Regions from separate parts of the Arthrobacter sp. LFS091 genome, predicted to be linked through region 1. Evidence: riboswitches for the same ligand, from Rfam matches in the RefSeq annotation. Region 1 holds a riboswitch; the other holds the start of a gene.

Region 1 (7,428 bases):
CCCTCCGAACTCCGGGCTCCCCAGGACAAGATCCACCCGATGCCCTTCCCCGGCCTGAACATCGACAACCTGCCGTTCTTCGCCGTGATCGCAGGCAACGCCGAGGGCCAGACCATGATCCACGACTGGGTCTACGAGAACCGTGCGATCTACCTGACTGAGCTCAACAAGCTCGGTGCCCAGGTGCAGCTGCTGGATCCGCACCGGATCTACGTCAACGGACCCACCAAGTGGCGTGCCGCGGAAATCGGCTGCCCGCCGGCCCTGCGTCCGGCAGCCTGCCTGCTCCTGGCGATGCTGGCGGCCCGGGGAACGTCCGAGCTGCGCAACATCTACGTGATCGAGCGTGGATACGAGGACCTGGCAGAGCGACTGAACACCATCGGCGCGAAAATCGAGTACTTCCAGGACTAGCCTGCGGGAGCGTCGGCTTCGGCTCTTCCGGCCATGGTTCGTTGACCTGGACCCTCCGGTTCCTTCCAGGACATAAGGTAGGCCCCGGTGGCTCCTTCGATGAGGTAGAAAACGAGCGGCGGGATGTCCTTCTTGGCGATCAGGATTCCCCCGAAGACCGGAGCGCTGGCCGCTGCGGTATAGCCGATCCAACGCTGGGCGGGCGACGAAAGCAGGCTCCCGCCCAGCGCCCCGAGCGCCACAACATGCAGTGCTGAATACACAAGGAACGGCGCATTCGATCCGCGTCGGGCAGCGAAGCGCTCCAGGTCCGAGGCGCGGCGCGAAAGGCTGTAAACAAAGAACGGGGCACCGGCGAGCAGTGCGGCCGCGGCGGCAACGGCCCACTTCTTGGGCTTTCCAGGTTCTTTGCGGGTGTCCGGAACGGCGCCTGCGAACGCTGCGAATCCCACCGGCACGGCGACGGTTCCGGCGGCAGTCAAGTGCTGTCCCACCATCCAGCCACGTCGACCCGCATGGAGCATCCGCAGTCGTTCTGCTGCGTCCGGCGTGATGTACACACGGCTGACAGGTGAGATTCCCACGAACCACACCACCGTGCCGGCAACGATGACTGCTCCGGCACGGCGGTAAGGATACGTCCCGCTCATGGCAGCAAGGTTAGACCTGTTTGAGGGCCTTCTCCAGATCCAGGATGAGGTCGTCCACGTCTTCCAGGCCCACGGACAAGCGAACCACGCCATCGCTCAGCCCAATTGCTGCGCGGCCCTCCGGGCCCATGGCCCGGTGGGTCGTCGTGGCCGGGTGGGTGATGAGGGACTTGGAGTCGCCCAGGTTGTTGGAGATGTCGATGACTCCCAGGCCGTCCAGCAAAGCGAAGGCGGCCTCCTTCGCGGAACGTCCTGACGACGGGGACAACTCGAAAGTCAGCACTGTTCCGCCGGCCTTCATCTGCTTCGCTGCGAGCTCGTATTGCGGGTGCGATTTCAACAGCGGGTACTTGACCCAGCTGATGGCGGGCTGCTGTTCGAGCCATTCCGCGATCTTCAAAGCGGACGCTGAGCTGTGGCTCACGCGCAGTCCCATGGTCTCCAACCCCTTGGTCAGCACCCAGGCGTTGAACGCGGACAGCGAAGGTCCGGTGTGCCGCATGAGCTGCTTGACCGGGCCGTCGATGAACTCCTTGGTGCCCAGGATGGCGCCGCCAAGAACGCGGCCCTGGCCGTCGATGTGCTTGGTGCCGGAATACACGATCACGTCGGCGCCCAGCTCACCACAGCGCTGCAGCAGTGGAGTGGCAAAGACATTGTCGACGACGACGGTCGCGCCGGCGGCATGCGCCAGCTCGCTGACCGCCGCGATGTCGACGATCTCCTGCATGGGGTTGGACGGAGATTCGAAAAACACGGCCGTGGTGGGCTTGGACAAGGCTTCACGCCACTGGTCCAGGTCGGGTCCGTCAACGAATACTGTCTCCACGCCCCAGCGCGGAAGGATTTCGTTGAGGATCACGAAGCAGGACCCGAACAGGGAGCGGGCGGCGACTACGCGGTCCCCGGCAGCCAGCAGGGCACCCAAGGCGGTGAATACCGCAGACATGCCGGACGCCGTCGCAAAGCAAGCCTCGGTGCCTTCCAGCAGGCGGAGCCGTTCCTGGAAGGTGGCCACGGAGGGGTTACCGTAACGGGAGTAGACGAATCGTTCGTCCTCACCGGTGAAGGCACGTTCGGCAGCGGCAGCCGATTCGTAGACGAAGCCGGAGTTCAGGAAGACGGCCTCGGACGTTTCCTGGAAGTTGGTGCGGTCAAGACCGCCACGGACGGCCTGGGTATCAGGATTCCAGCCAGCGGCGTCGGGATTGAAAGTCACTTAGTCGGTCCCCAGGTTCGTTGGTAGGCCACGGTTTTTCCAGCCATTTACAGTGCGCTCGCCATAGCGGTCAGGTTCGCCTTCAAAGCCCTCAAGGACGTTGTACGCGGTGAAGCCTGCCTGGGTTGCGGCGATGGCTGCTGCGATTGAACGCTGGCCGGAGCGGCACAGGAAGACGAGCTCCACGCCGTCGTCTTCGGGCGCTTGCTGCCGCAGGTCCTCAATGAAGCGGGAGTTGGGGATGCCGCCGGCGAGGTTCCACTGGATGAACAGGGGATCGTTGTCCGTGGCTTTGGTGTCCGGGATACCGATGTGGGCCCATTCGCCCTCGGTACGGACATCCACCAGGATGGCACCTGCCTCAAGTTTGGCCCACGCGTCCTGCGGGGTCAGGTCGCCTGCGTAGCTCATGCGTGGCCCTCGAACGCTTCGTCGTCGTCATTTTCAAGCTGGTCGACGGCGTCGGCCACGGCGGCGTCTGCGTGGGCGATCGCTGCGGGAAGCACGATTGCCTGGGCGACGATGACGTCCGTGCCGTTAAAGGTGGCTGCCGGGCTGCCATGGAGCACATAGCCCTCGGCGAGTGCGGAGCTGATCCGCTCGCAGAAATCGCGGGTGTCCGGGCCTGTGATCAGGCGGTAGGAGAGTTTTTCTTCAGTGGGTTCAGGCATTGCTGGTGCTCCTCAGTCACGCTTGCAGTTCGAATTTGTCCGATACGCCGAGTAGTCACCTGAGGCACCCCGCCGGAGAGAGGGTTGCCGACCAGCAAGTCAGGGCTTCGCGCTGGTACTCATTACTCAAGAAAAACGTAGCATTCAGGGCGCCTGGGCTGCATGTGGCGGGGGTTTGCCCGCCGTCATGTTGCGTAACCGGAGGGTGCTGTGGCAAGGCCCATTTATGACGTCCCGGGAGCATAATTGACGCAGTACGTCCCCCTGTAACTTCGCAAGAAACCAGGTCGCGGTGAACGAACAGAGCAGTCCTACACTCAAGCCCATGCTGCATTTTGGATGGTTCGTGGGCCACGGATTCGGAGTTCAGGGTTGGGGGACGCCCGGCTACGGGCTGGGCTATGACTGGAAGAAGCCGGCCCTGTACCAAGAGGCCGTGCGCGCCTTTGAGCGATCCGGGCTCGACCTGTTCATCATCGAGGACTCACTTACCGTTCCAGATACATATGGCGGTACGGCCGAGGTGTCCTTGGCGCACGCATCCTTCGCGCCCAAGCACGACCCCCTCGCATTGGTTCCCTACCTGCTCTCCGCGACAGAGCACCTCGGGATCGTGCCCACGGTCAGCGCTTCCTTCTACCCGCCCTTCACTGCCGCCCGGCTGCTGGCCACCTTGCAGCACTTCTCAGAGGGGCAGCTTGGCTGGAACGTGGTGACTTCCGGCAGCGACCTCGCCGCGCAGAACTACGGGCTGGACCAGCAGATTGAACACGACCTGCGGTATGAGAAAGCGGAGGAATTCGTCGACGTCGTGAGGCGGCTTTGGCGGAGTTGGGAACCAGGCGCCGTGCTTGAGGACGTTTCCGCCGGGGTATTCGCAGACCACACCAAGGTTCACCCGATCAACCATGAAGGCGACTTCTTCAAGGTCCGGGGCCCGCTGAACACGGCGCCCCTGCCGGAGGAGCCCGTGTTGGTTCAGGCCGGGGCTTCACCCCGCGGCAAGGCCTTCGCTGGCGGGCATGCCGATGTAGCGATCGCCTTGGCACGAGGCGCAGACGGGATGAAGGCATACCGGGACTCCATCCGTGCCGAGGCTGCGAAGGCCGGCAGGAACCCCGATGACGTGAAGGTCCTGTTTGTCCTCAAGCCCACGGTGGTCGGTTCGGCTGCGGAAGCTGAGGAGCTGCGTGCCCAGCGGCGTGAGCTCACCCAACGGGACATCGACAGCCAGCTCAACTCCATCTCCTACCTTTCTGTCATCGACTTCAAGCAGTTCGACCTCGATGCCCCGTTGCCCGAGCTGACTACCAACAGCAACCAGGGCACCTTGGAGCACTTCGCCAAAGCAGCGCCGCCAGGTTCCACGCTTCGCCAGATCCTGCAGGCCCGTAGCGGCGGGGCAGGGGACTCGATCATCGGTACGGTGGGCGAAATCGCCGACTATCTCGAGGAGACCGGCTCCGCGGTGGGCGGCGACGGGTTCCTTTTCTCCGGCTTCGTGGATCCCGTGACGGTGCATGGAGTGCTGGACAAACTAACCCCTGAGCTGCGTCGGCGGGGGCTGTTGAGGAAGAGTTACGGCAACGGCGGATTCCGGCAGAACCTCCTGGACTTCTGATGACGTCTGATGATGCGGGGACCCTGGTGGTAGGGACGGCCCCGATACGCGCTGAACGCTTGGCCCTGGTTGCCAGCAACGACTCGTTTCACGTGAAACTCAACCATGATGCGTTGACTTTAATCGGCCGATCCCGGGAGATCCTGGAGGAGGCTGCGGCGTCCGGCCAGCGGGTCTACGGGCTCAATACCCTGCTGGGATCCGGTCGTGACACCGTTGTGGAGGACAAGTCGATCCTCAGCTATCAGGTTCAGGTTGTCCGGTATCACAACAGTGGCGTGGGCCCCTATCTGGACCGCGCCGCCGCCCGGGCCGTCATTCTTGCCCGCCTTGTGGGATTCAGCCGTGGTGGCTCAGGAGTGCGTCCCGAGACTGCCCGTTTTTACGCCGAACTCCTGAACCGCGGCGTCCACCCCGCCATCCCTTCCGAAGGCTCAGTGGGCTCATCGGACCTCACCCAACTCGCCGCCGTCGCGGCTGTGGCCCTCGGCGAAGGTGAAGCGTTCGATGCCCACGGCACCTTGGTCCCGGGGGCCAAAGCGCTCGCTGACGCCGGGCTGCAGCCCCTCACTCTCGCAGCCGGTGAGGCCCTGTCACTGGTGAGCGCGAACTCCTACTCCGTGGGCGTCGGTGCCCTGGTCCTTAGGCGACTGCGGCACTTGGCCGAACTTGCCGACGTCGCGCTTTCCTTGTCCCTTGAGACCATCGCAAGGTACGACGGCGGCGGGAACCTCAGCCCGTTTTCGCCAGCCATCCAAGCGGCCAAGGCAGTGAACGGGCAGCGGGACTCGGCCGCTGCTGTTCGTCGACTTTTGAGCGGCGGCTGGCTGGAGGATGTCCGGCCTGAGGTTTCGGTTCAGGACGCCCTCTCCTTCCGCGCCGCACCGCAGACGCACGGGGCATTCCGGTCCTTGGTGTCGGATCTGGGTGAGGCGCTGGAAGTCGAACTGAACGGTCGCGGTGATAACCCGTTGGTGGATGTCGGGTCCGGGCAGGTGGTGTCTGGCGGGAATTTCCAGCCCACCCAGTTGGCGGTGTCCTTTGAAGTGTTGCGGCTCGCTTTGGCCCATGTGGGCATCTCCAGCGAGCGGCGCATCGCCAAGTTGTACCCGCCGCAGCGAGCCATCCGGGCCAAGCACCTGGCCGCGGCCGCCAACGGGTCGGGCCTTGCGCAGGAAGAATTGCCGGGACTGCTCTGGTACTCCGCAGCGGGGCTCCTTGCTGAACTCAAATTCCTCGCCGCGCCGGCGACCCTTGGAGCACCAACCCTGTCAGCCGACGTCGAAGACCACTCCACCCTGGCCCCGCTCGCGTTGCAACAACTCGAAAAGTCGGTGGCGGCCTTGGAGAAGCTGTTGACGATTGAGGCACTCACCGCGTCCTACCTGCTGCTTGAGGCAGGGGCTGCGCAGCCACTCGGTAAGGGGACGGGCGCCGTCGTCGGTCGCTTGGCCGATGTGCTGGCGGACCGTCCGTCCGCGCCGGATCTGGTGGAGCGGGCGCGGACGGAACTGCGCGATCTCGTGCACCACGTCATCGGGTCCGAGGGAGGGGAACCATGGTGAACACCGATATCCGCAAACACGGCGCGCATTCAGCCGGTCCAACACCGGACGTGCTGGATGCTTCAGTCCTGGAGAAGGTGGGAAACACCCCGCTGGTGAAACTAGAGGCCCTGAGCCGTGGGTTGGGCAGCGCCGTCCACATCAAACTCGAATCCGAGAATCCCGGCGGCTCCATTAAGGACCGCACGGCGTTGAGCATGGTCCGTGCCGCCGAACGCTCGGGGGAGTTAAAACCGGGCGCCACGATCGTGGAGAGCACCTCCGGGAACACCGGGATCGGGCTGGCCCTGATCGGGCACCTCACCGGCCACCCTGTTGTTGTCATCACCGGTGACACCATCTCGCAGGAGAAGCTCGCTGCACTGCACAACTACGGCGCGCGTGTGATCCTCACCGACTGGAACGCCCCCTCCGAATCGCCGGAGAATGCCCGTGCCGTGGCGGCGCGCATCACCGCAGAGACGCCCGGCGCCTGGCGGCCGATGCAGTTCGATAACCCTGCCAATCCCGCCGCGCATTATGAGAACACGGGTCCTGAAATCTGGGAACAGACGGGTGGCCTGATCACACATTTCGTGGCAAGCATCGGGACCGGAGGGACCATCAGCGGCAACGGGCGGTTCCTGAAGGAGCAGGTGGCAGCTTCACGGCCGGGAGGCCACCTGGAGGTCGTGGGTGCGGACCCCTACGGATCCGCGTACAGTGGCGGCCACCCCGGCGAAATCCTGGTGGATGGCGTGGGCAACTCGTGGCCCGAACCCGAGTGGCCCAAGGCATTCAACCGTGGGATCGTGGACCGTTTCCTCCGGATACCCAACGATGAGGTCTACACCACCGTGCACCGGCTCCTGGACGAAGAGGGGCTGGCCCTGGGGCCGTCGTCCGGGCTTGCTGTGGCTGCAGCCCTCCGGGTGGCCCGTGCTGCGCCGCACGGTTCGGTGGTGGTAGCCATAGCCCCCGACGCCGGCACCAACTACCTGAGCAAGGCTTTCAATCCGGTGTGGCTGGCTGAGCACGGCATCCGCCTCGCCGCCGACGCTCCCGACGCCCGCAACCCCCGCCAGTAGACGCTCGCTCACGTTCCGCCCGCTTGGGCCGGGCGCTCTCTCACGTTCCGCCCGCTTGGGCCGGACGCTCGCTCACGTTCCGCCCGCTTGGGCCGGACGCTCGCTCACGTTCCGCCCGGTTGGGCCGGGCGCTCGTTCACGTTCCGCCCGCTTGGGCCGGGCGCTCGCTCACGTTCTGGTTTGTTACTTCTTCGTCGCGCGTACGGGGTGCTCGCTCAGAA
Region 2 (7,428 bases), 230 kb from region 1:
GGACATGGTGCTCCCTTGGTTGGTGGTGGGTGGAAAATCGGATAGCTAGAGACCCCAGGCCTCGGCGAGCAACTGGTATGAGCTCTGCCGATCGGCGGGGTCATGGGCAATGGTGGTGATGAGCAGTTCCTGGGCGCCTGTGGCCCGCTGCAGAGTGCGCAGCTTGTCCCTGACCTGGTGCGGGTCGCCCACCAGCCGGGTGTCCACACGGTCTTTGACAAGGTCTTTGGCGTCAGCGTCCAAGGGCAGATCCAAGGCATCCTCCGGGGAGGGGTAGGGGATGGCACCCTGTCCGCTGCGAATACCGTGTACCCACTGGGCATAGCCGCGGGCGAGGCGCTGTGCTTGGTGTTCGTCCGGGGCCACCAGCACGTCCGCCGAGACGATCACCTGTGGTTCCTGCAGGGAAGCAGACGGTTCAAAGTGGGCCCGGTATTCGGCAATGGAGTCCAATACGCCGGCCGGTGCTACGTGATAATTCGCGCCGAAGGGAAGGCCCAACTTGCCGGCGAGGCGGGCGCTGGGACCCGCTGTTGAACCGTGGATCCAGAACTGTGGCGACTGCCCGAGGGCCGGCGTCGCGGTGACTTCTTCGCCATGCCTGGTTCGGTACCCGCCGGTGAAGAACCCGATGATGTCCTGGACGTCGTTCTCGAAGTTGTCGGTGTCTCCCGGGAAGCGGCCCAGCAGTTCACCTTGCAAACGGAATTTCCTGGGGAGGACGGCACCGAAGATGGGCCGCGGTGAAGGAATCAGCAAACCGTCAACAACGCGGTCGCCGGGTGTGTCCGTCGGGGTCACTACTCCGGGAGCCGGTTCGCTGGGCGACTTCGGCGGCCCGGAACGGCCAAAGCCAAGGTCCACACGGTCCGGGAACACCGCAGCGAGAGTGCCGATGCTCTCTGCAATCTGGAGCGGCTTGTAGTTCCCCAACAGGGTGGCCGCCGTGCCGACACGGATGGTTTTGGTGGCAGACGCAACCAACCCGGCGAGGATGTGCGGGGCAGAACCAGCAACGCCGGTGTTGAGGTGGTGCTCGGCCAGCCAGTACCGCGAGTAGCCGGAAGCCTCGGCAGTGGCAGCGAGAGCAATGGTGCTGCGCAGGGCCTCGCCGGGGGACTGCCCGGCAGAGACCGGAGTCAGGTCAAGGACGGACAGGGGAGTGACTGAAGGCTTCGGCATGGCACGACACTACGGAGCGCAGTGCCTTGGCCAAAGCCGATCCGTCACCCCGCTCAACCGGGCTAAATCCAGCGAAATGCGGCGAAACGGACCGTCACAAGGGCGCCCCCGCCGGCCTGAAGATGACGATTCTGGCAGCCCGTTGACGCGGTATTTCCCGCGTTGACGCCGCGAGTCCAGCGGTTTGTACATTCTTTGGACAGCCTCCTAGATTCAAGTTCAGGTCAAGAGTCAGCACGCCAAGGACCGGCTCGTGCTGCGGCAACCCTCAGGCATTACGTGGCGGGGTGCTCCGGAAACAGACCAGGCCGCAAGAGCGGCAAGTGAATGTCGTCCCGGCCGCTGTGCGGCCTCTGAAAGAGAGAATCATGCCTTCCACACCCGTACCCGAATTCCGCTCCCGCGTCATCGCGTTGGAGCTCGACGGCGATGGGGCCCACCCCGCGTCGTGGCGCAAGGCCCATCATGATCCGCAGGCACTATTGGGGGGCCAGCGGATCCGTGAGACCGTGCAAGCTGCGGATATCGCGGGCTTCCATATAGCTACTTTCAAGGACACCCGGGTGGTGGACCCGGGAACCACAGGAATCGCCGGCCGGATCGATGCGATCCAGCGCGCAGCTTTCGCAGCTCCGATCACCCGGTCCATCGGTCTGGTGCCCGAGGCTGGGACGATCTTTACCGAGCCGTTCCACGTGGCCACCCAGTTGGCCAGCCTGGACTATTCCTCCTTGGGCAGGGCCGGATGGCTGGTCAACGCGGAAAACCTGGAGAGGGAAGCCCTGTCAGTGGGACGCGTACAACTGAACGAAGGCGACGTCACCAGCGAAGCAGCCGACGTGGTCCAGGCAGCCCGCCGCCTATGGGACTCCTGGGAAGATGACGCGGTGATCCGCGACGTCTCCACCGGACGGTATGTGGATCGGGACAAGCTGCACTACGCCGACTTTGAAGGTGAACGCTTTTCCGTCAAGGGACCGTCCATCATTCCGCGCCCGCTTCAAGGCCAACTGGTGGTGTTCGCGCCCGCAGTGCTGCTTCCCGCCGTCGAGGCTGATGTCGCCTTGGTGTCTGCTGACACCGTTGACGATCTTCCCCGGGCCGCCCAAGCGGCTGCGACGGCAGGGGCTCCGCGGACACTCGTGGAGCTGGACGTCATCCTCGATTCCCGTGGACAAACCGCGGAGGACCGCTTTGCCGAGCTCGATTACTACGAGGAGTGGACGGGCGGCGCGCGGTACGTGGGCAGGGCTGAAGGACTGGTGGAACTGCTCACCACGCTGTTCGCATCAGCCGACGGCGTCCGCCTCAAGCCCGCAGTCCTGGACGTGGACCTCCCCGAACTTGCCACCAGGGTCCTGCCGGAACTGCATCGCTCAGGACTGGTGGTGCCGCCGCTGCCGCACGCCACGCTCCGTGAAACCTTCGGGCTTCCCCGTCCCGCAAACCGCTTCGCCGCGGCCTGACCGACGCCCGCCACAAGAGCCAACGGCCATCAGCCAGATTCAGAGAGCAGAACCATGACCAACCGTCACCGCATCGCAGGCAACGGGCAGATCCAGTTCGGTGTCTTTTTCCAAGGGGTAAACCACACCACCGTTTGGAAAGACGCACACAGCGGCTCGCAAACGGACTTCGAGTCGTTCCGCCGGGTAGCCCAAACCGCTGAACGCGGGCTCTTCTCCGCCTTCTTCCTCGGTGAAGGGCTGCGCCTCAGGGAGCACCTCGGGAAGATCCACGACCTCGATGTCGTCGGCCGTCCCGACGCCCAAACCGCACTGGCAGCGCTGGCAGCCATCACCACCAACATCGGTTTGGTGGCAACGCAGAACACTACATACAACGATCCCGCGGACCTCGCCCACCGCCTGGCCAGCCTGGACCTCCTGTCCGGCGGCCGTGCGGCCTGGAACATCGTCACCACGGACAATGCATGGACCGGCGCCAATTTCAGGCGCGGCGGGTTCCTCAAGCACGAGGACCGCTATGTCCGGGCCGAGGCGTTCGTCCAGACAGCGAAGGCCATCTGGGATTCCTGGGCTGACGGCGCAATCGCCGGGTCCCGGAATGATCCACGCTGGCTCCGCGAGGACGCCATCACCACGGTCAAGCGCCAGGATGAGAGTTTCGACGTCGAAGTCACCGGCCGGTTGCCGCGCTCCAGCCAGCAGCATCCCGTCCTGTTCCAGGCCGGCGACTCGCCGGACGGCCGTGACTTCGCCGTCAGGAATGCCGATGTGATCTTCTCGGCACACCCGGAACTGGAGGATGCCAAGAAGTTCCGCGACGACATCGTGGCCCGCACGCTCAAGGCCGGCCGCCCCGCCGACGACGTGAAGATCTTCCCCGGCCAGGAGTTCATCCTCGGTGCCACGCCTGCAGAAGCGGAAGAAAAGCACCAGTGGGTCCGCTCGCTGCAGGTGGGTCCGGAGACGGCCATCGCCTACCTTGAACAGTTCTGGGGACGGACCCTCACCGAATACGACCCCGATGGTCCTTTGCCGGACATCGACCCCGTTGTGGACGTCACCAACCCCACCCGCGGCAACGCCTTCCATGGGAAGAGCGCCAAGGACCTCGCGGCCCAGTGGCGTGCGGACGCCAAGGAAAACGGCCACTCGATCAGGCAGTTCGTGGCTGCACGTTCCCGGCTCAATGGCCGTGGCCTGGTGGGATCGTATGACGACATTGCGGACAAACTCGCCGAATATGCCCATGCCGGTGCCGTTGATGGTTTCAACATCACTCCGTGGATCGTCCCCGGCGGACTGGACGACATCGTCAACGAGCTGGTTCCCCGCCTGCAGGACCGCGGCGTCTACCGCACCGAATACGAAGGCACCAACCTCCGCGAGAACCTGGGCCTCCGTGCCCCGCTGACCCGCCGCGGATCACTCACCAGCACCCAACTCAGTGAAAGCGAAGAAGTCGCATGAGCGTCCCCAACCGTCCCGCAACCCGCACGCTGCGGAAACCTGCCGCCGTCGTCGCCGTCCTGGGAGCCGTTGCGCTCCTCGCCTCAGCTTGCGCTGGAGGGGCCGACGCCGGCACACAGCAAAGTGCCGACGCCACACCTGTGTCGGGTGGGAACCTGAACTTCGCGGTGTCGGTGGACCGTGGTTGCATCGACCCGCAGCAGGTGGGCAATAACGATGCCATCGCCATTGCCCGCCAAACGGTGGCGTCGCTGACGTCGCAGGACCCAAAGACCGGCGACATTGTCCCGTGGCTTGCCGAGAGGTTCGAAACCAACGCGAACGCCACCAGCTTTACGTTCACCCTCCGCAGCGGTGCAACGTTCGCGGACGGAACAGCGATTGACGCTCAATCCGTGAAGACCAACTTCGAGGCGATCAAGGCACTCGGTGCCAAGGCCACGCTGGGCTCCACCTACCTGAGCGACGTCAGCGCGATCACCGTGAAGGATCCGCAAACAGTGGTGGTGGACTTCTCCAAGCCGAACGCGCAGTTCCTCCAGGCAACGTCCACGTTCACACTCGGCCTGTTGTCCCCGGCCTCTGCAACTCTTTCCGAAGCTGACCGTTGCGCCGGGAAGTTCTCCGGCTCCGGCCCGTTCAGCGTGAAGAGCTACACCGTAGACAAGGAAGCTGTCTTGGAACGCAGGGCCGGTTACAACTGGCCCGCCGCCACCAACAGCAACAAGGGCGAGGCCTACCTGGACACTGTCACCTTCAAGATCATTCCGGAGGCGGGTAACCGTACAGGCAGCCTGCAGTCCGGCCAGATCGACGCCACGGCGGCAATTTCCGCCGCTGACATCAGCCTGTTCAACGGCAACGGTTTCTGGAATGACACGCGCGCCAACCCGGGTGTCGTCTACAACCTGTACGCCAACCAGTCCAACCCGAAGCTCAAGGAAACCGCCGTCCGCCAGGCCATCTCCAAGGCCATCAACCGTGAGGAAATTACCAAGACCCTGCTGACCGAAGCGGACCAACCTGCCAAGGGCGTTCTCTCACACACCACTCCGTACTTCAAGGACTACAGCGAGCTTCTGAAGAACGATCCCGACGGCGCCAAGAAACTGCTGGACGATGCCGGCTGGAAGGTTGGCGCGGACGGGGTCCGCGAAAAGAACGGCGAGAAGCTGTCCTTCAAGGTCACCTACTGGCAATCGCCCAAGGAAGTGCTGGAACTCGTGCAGCAGCAGCTCAAGGTTATCGGCGTGGACCTGCAGCTGAAGTTCACCACCATCGCGGACGTGACGGCTGCCCAGGCGGACAAGACCTATGACTTCTCCTACGGCAACCTGACCCGAAGCGACCCGGACGTCCTCCGCACCGTCTTCGCCTCCACCACAGCCCGTGGCGGAAGCAACCTCCGCGAGAAGCTGCCCGTGGACGATGTCCTGGGCGAGCAGGCCGCGGCGCTGGACAAGGACGCACGCCAGAAACTGGTGGACGAAGCACAGGAAATCCTGATCAAGGACGCCCACTCCATCCCGCTGTATGAGCTGTCCACCACCATTTCCGCCAGCGACAAAGTCAAAGGTCTGAAGTTTGAAGCTTCCAGCCGCCTGGACTTCTACGACGCCTGGCTGAGCAAGTAGGAATCCCATGATCCGCTACATCGGCCAACGACTCCTGCAGGGCGCCTTCGTCCTGTGGGCCGCCTACACCGTGTCCTTCCTGATCCTGTACCTGCTGCCCGGCGACGCCGTGAGCATCATGGCCAGCGGGGACGAACAGAACGCGGTGGATCCGGCACTCGTGGAGAAGCTGCGGGCGGAGTATGGCCTGGACAGGCCTCTTTACGAGCAATACATCATTGCCCTGTTCAAGGCGCTCCAGCTGGATTTCGGGTTGTCCATCAAGAATGGCGTTCCGGCCACCCAAACGGTGGCGGAAGTCCTGCCTGAGACCATCAAGTTGGCTGTAGCGGGCTTCGCCCTGGCAGTTCTTCTTGGCAGTGCCTTGGCAGTGGTTGCGGCTTTCAGCCGCAACCGCTGGATCCGCCAGGCATTCTCCTCCCTGCCACCCTTGGGTATCGCCGTGCCGACCTTCTGGATCGGGCTCCTGCTGCTCCAGTTCTTCTCGTTCAGGTTGCGGTTGTTTCCGGCGATAGGGAACGACGGCGGCCAGAGCCTGGTGCTTCCCGCCTTGACTCTGGCGATACCCACGTCAGCCGTGATCGCCCAGCTGCTGACGCGCTGCTTGCGCCAAACCTTGGGCGAGCCGTACATCGAACAGATCCGGGCAAAAGGCGCCAGCGAAGCGCTGATCAACTTCGGCCATGCTCTCCGCAACGCGGCCATTCCCACGCTGACCATGCTGGGCATCCTGGTGGGAAACCTCTTGGCCGGAGCTGTGGTGAGCGAGACGGTGTTCTCCCGCGCAGGCATTGGGCGGCTCACCGTGACGGCAGTCAACAGCAGGGACATCCCAGTGGTGCAGACACTGGTAGTGCTGGCCGCTGCCATCTTCGTGATCACCAGCTTGATCGTTGACCTGATCTATCCGCTCGTGGACCCGCGCATCAACACCGCGCGGGCCAAGGCCTAGGAGGACCATCATGACGCAGCAACTTGTGAGGGAGACACGGCCTCTGGGGGACTCCGCACCGGGGCATCCGCTCGCGGGCTCCGTCATCCCGGAGCCGGGACCGCCTGCCAGGCCCCGGGTTTCCACTTCCGGCTGGGCTGCCAAGGGCCGCACGTTCCTGGCCAGTCCGGGGCTGGTGCTGTCCGTCGCGGTGCTGGTGCTGGTGATCCTTTGGGCGTTGATTCCCACGGCTTTCACGCACTGGCCGCCGGATACTGGAGTCCCCTCTGACCGGCTCAAGCCGCCATCCGCCGATCACTGGTTCGGCACCGACAGCCTTGGACGCGACCTGTTCTCCCGGGTGGTCCACGGCTCGGCGACGTCCTTGGCTGCTACGGCCGTGGCGGTAGCTGTCGGCTTGGTTGCGGGATCCGCCTTGGGTTTGCTGGCCGGCTCCACCAGGGGGTGGGTGGATGACGCCATCATGCGTGTCATGGACGTGCTGTTGGCCATCCCCAGCCTGCTGCTTTCGCTGGCACTCATCACAGTGCTGGGCTTCGGGACCATCAACATCGCCATCGCGGTCGGTATTGCCAGCGTGGCCAACTTCGCCCGGATCATGCGGGCTGAAACCCTCCGAGTGAGCACCGCTGTGTACGTGGAAGCCGCGAGGTCCTCAGGTGTCCGGTGGCATTCCATCCTGCTCCGACATGTCCTCCCCAACGCTGCGGGCCCTGTTCTGGCG

The links. Region 1 has a riboswitch for S-adenosylmethionine ahead of ACNQOP_RS13465 (DUF1737 domain-containing protein). Riboswitches for the same ligand answer to the same signal wherever they lie in the genome.
Region 2: another riboswitch for S-adenosylmethionine. It lies ahead of ACNQOP_RS12305 (LLM class flavin-dependent oxidoreductase); the one in region 1 lies ahead of ACNQOP_RS13465 (DUF1737 domain-containing protein).

What each region holds. Positions count from the first base shown of each region.
Region 1 is NZ_JBFPFP010000006.1:289,462-296,889, reverse strand. It holds gene ACNQOP_RS13485 (UDP-N-acetylglucosamine 1-carboxyvinyltransferase) at 1-414, shown strand, start outside; gene ACNQOP_RS13480 (hypothetical protein) at 411-1,064, opposite strand; gene ACNQOP_RS13475 (O-succinylhomoserine sulfhydrylase) at 1,075-2,283, opposite strand; gene ACNQOP_RS13470 (rhodanese-like domain-containing protein) at 2,284-2,694, opposite strand; gene ACNQOP_RS13465 (DUF1737 domain-containing protein) at 2,691-2,954, opposite strand; SAM riboswitch class IV at 2,968-3,081, opposite strand; gene ACNQOP_RS13460 (NtaA/DmoA family FMN-dependent monooxygenase) at 3,247-4,575, shown strand; gene ACNQOP_RS13455 (aromatic amino acid ammonia-lyase) at 4,575-6,140, shown strand; gene ACNQOP_RS13450 (PLP-dependent cysteine synthase family protein) at 6,134-7,207, shown strand; gene ACNQOP_RS13445 (carboxymuconolactone decarboxylase family protein) at 7,391-7,428, opposite strand, start outside.
Region 2 is NZ_JBFPFP010000006.1:63,021-70,448, reverse strand. It holds gene ACNQOP_RS12315 (rhodanese-like domain-containing protein) at 1-6, opposite strand, end outside; gene ACNQOP_RS12310 (LLM class flavin-dependent oxidoreductase) at 46-1,182, opposite strand; SAM riboswitch class IV at 1,405-1,514, shown strand; gene ACNQOP_RS12305 (LLM class flavin-dependent oxidoreductase) at 1,551-2,648, shown strand; gene ACNQOP_RS12300 (NtaA/DmoA family FMN-dependent monooxygenase) at 2,703-4,118, shown strand; gene ACNQOP_RS12295 (ABC transporter substrate-binding protein) at 4,115-5,752, shown strand; gene ACNQOP_RS12290 (ABC transporter permease) at 5,760-6,704, shown strand; gene ACNQOP_RS12285 (ABC transporter permease) at 6,715-7,428, shown strand, end outside.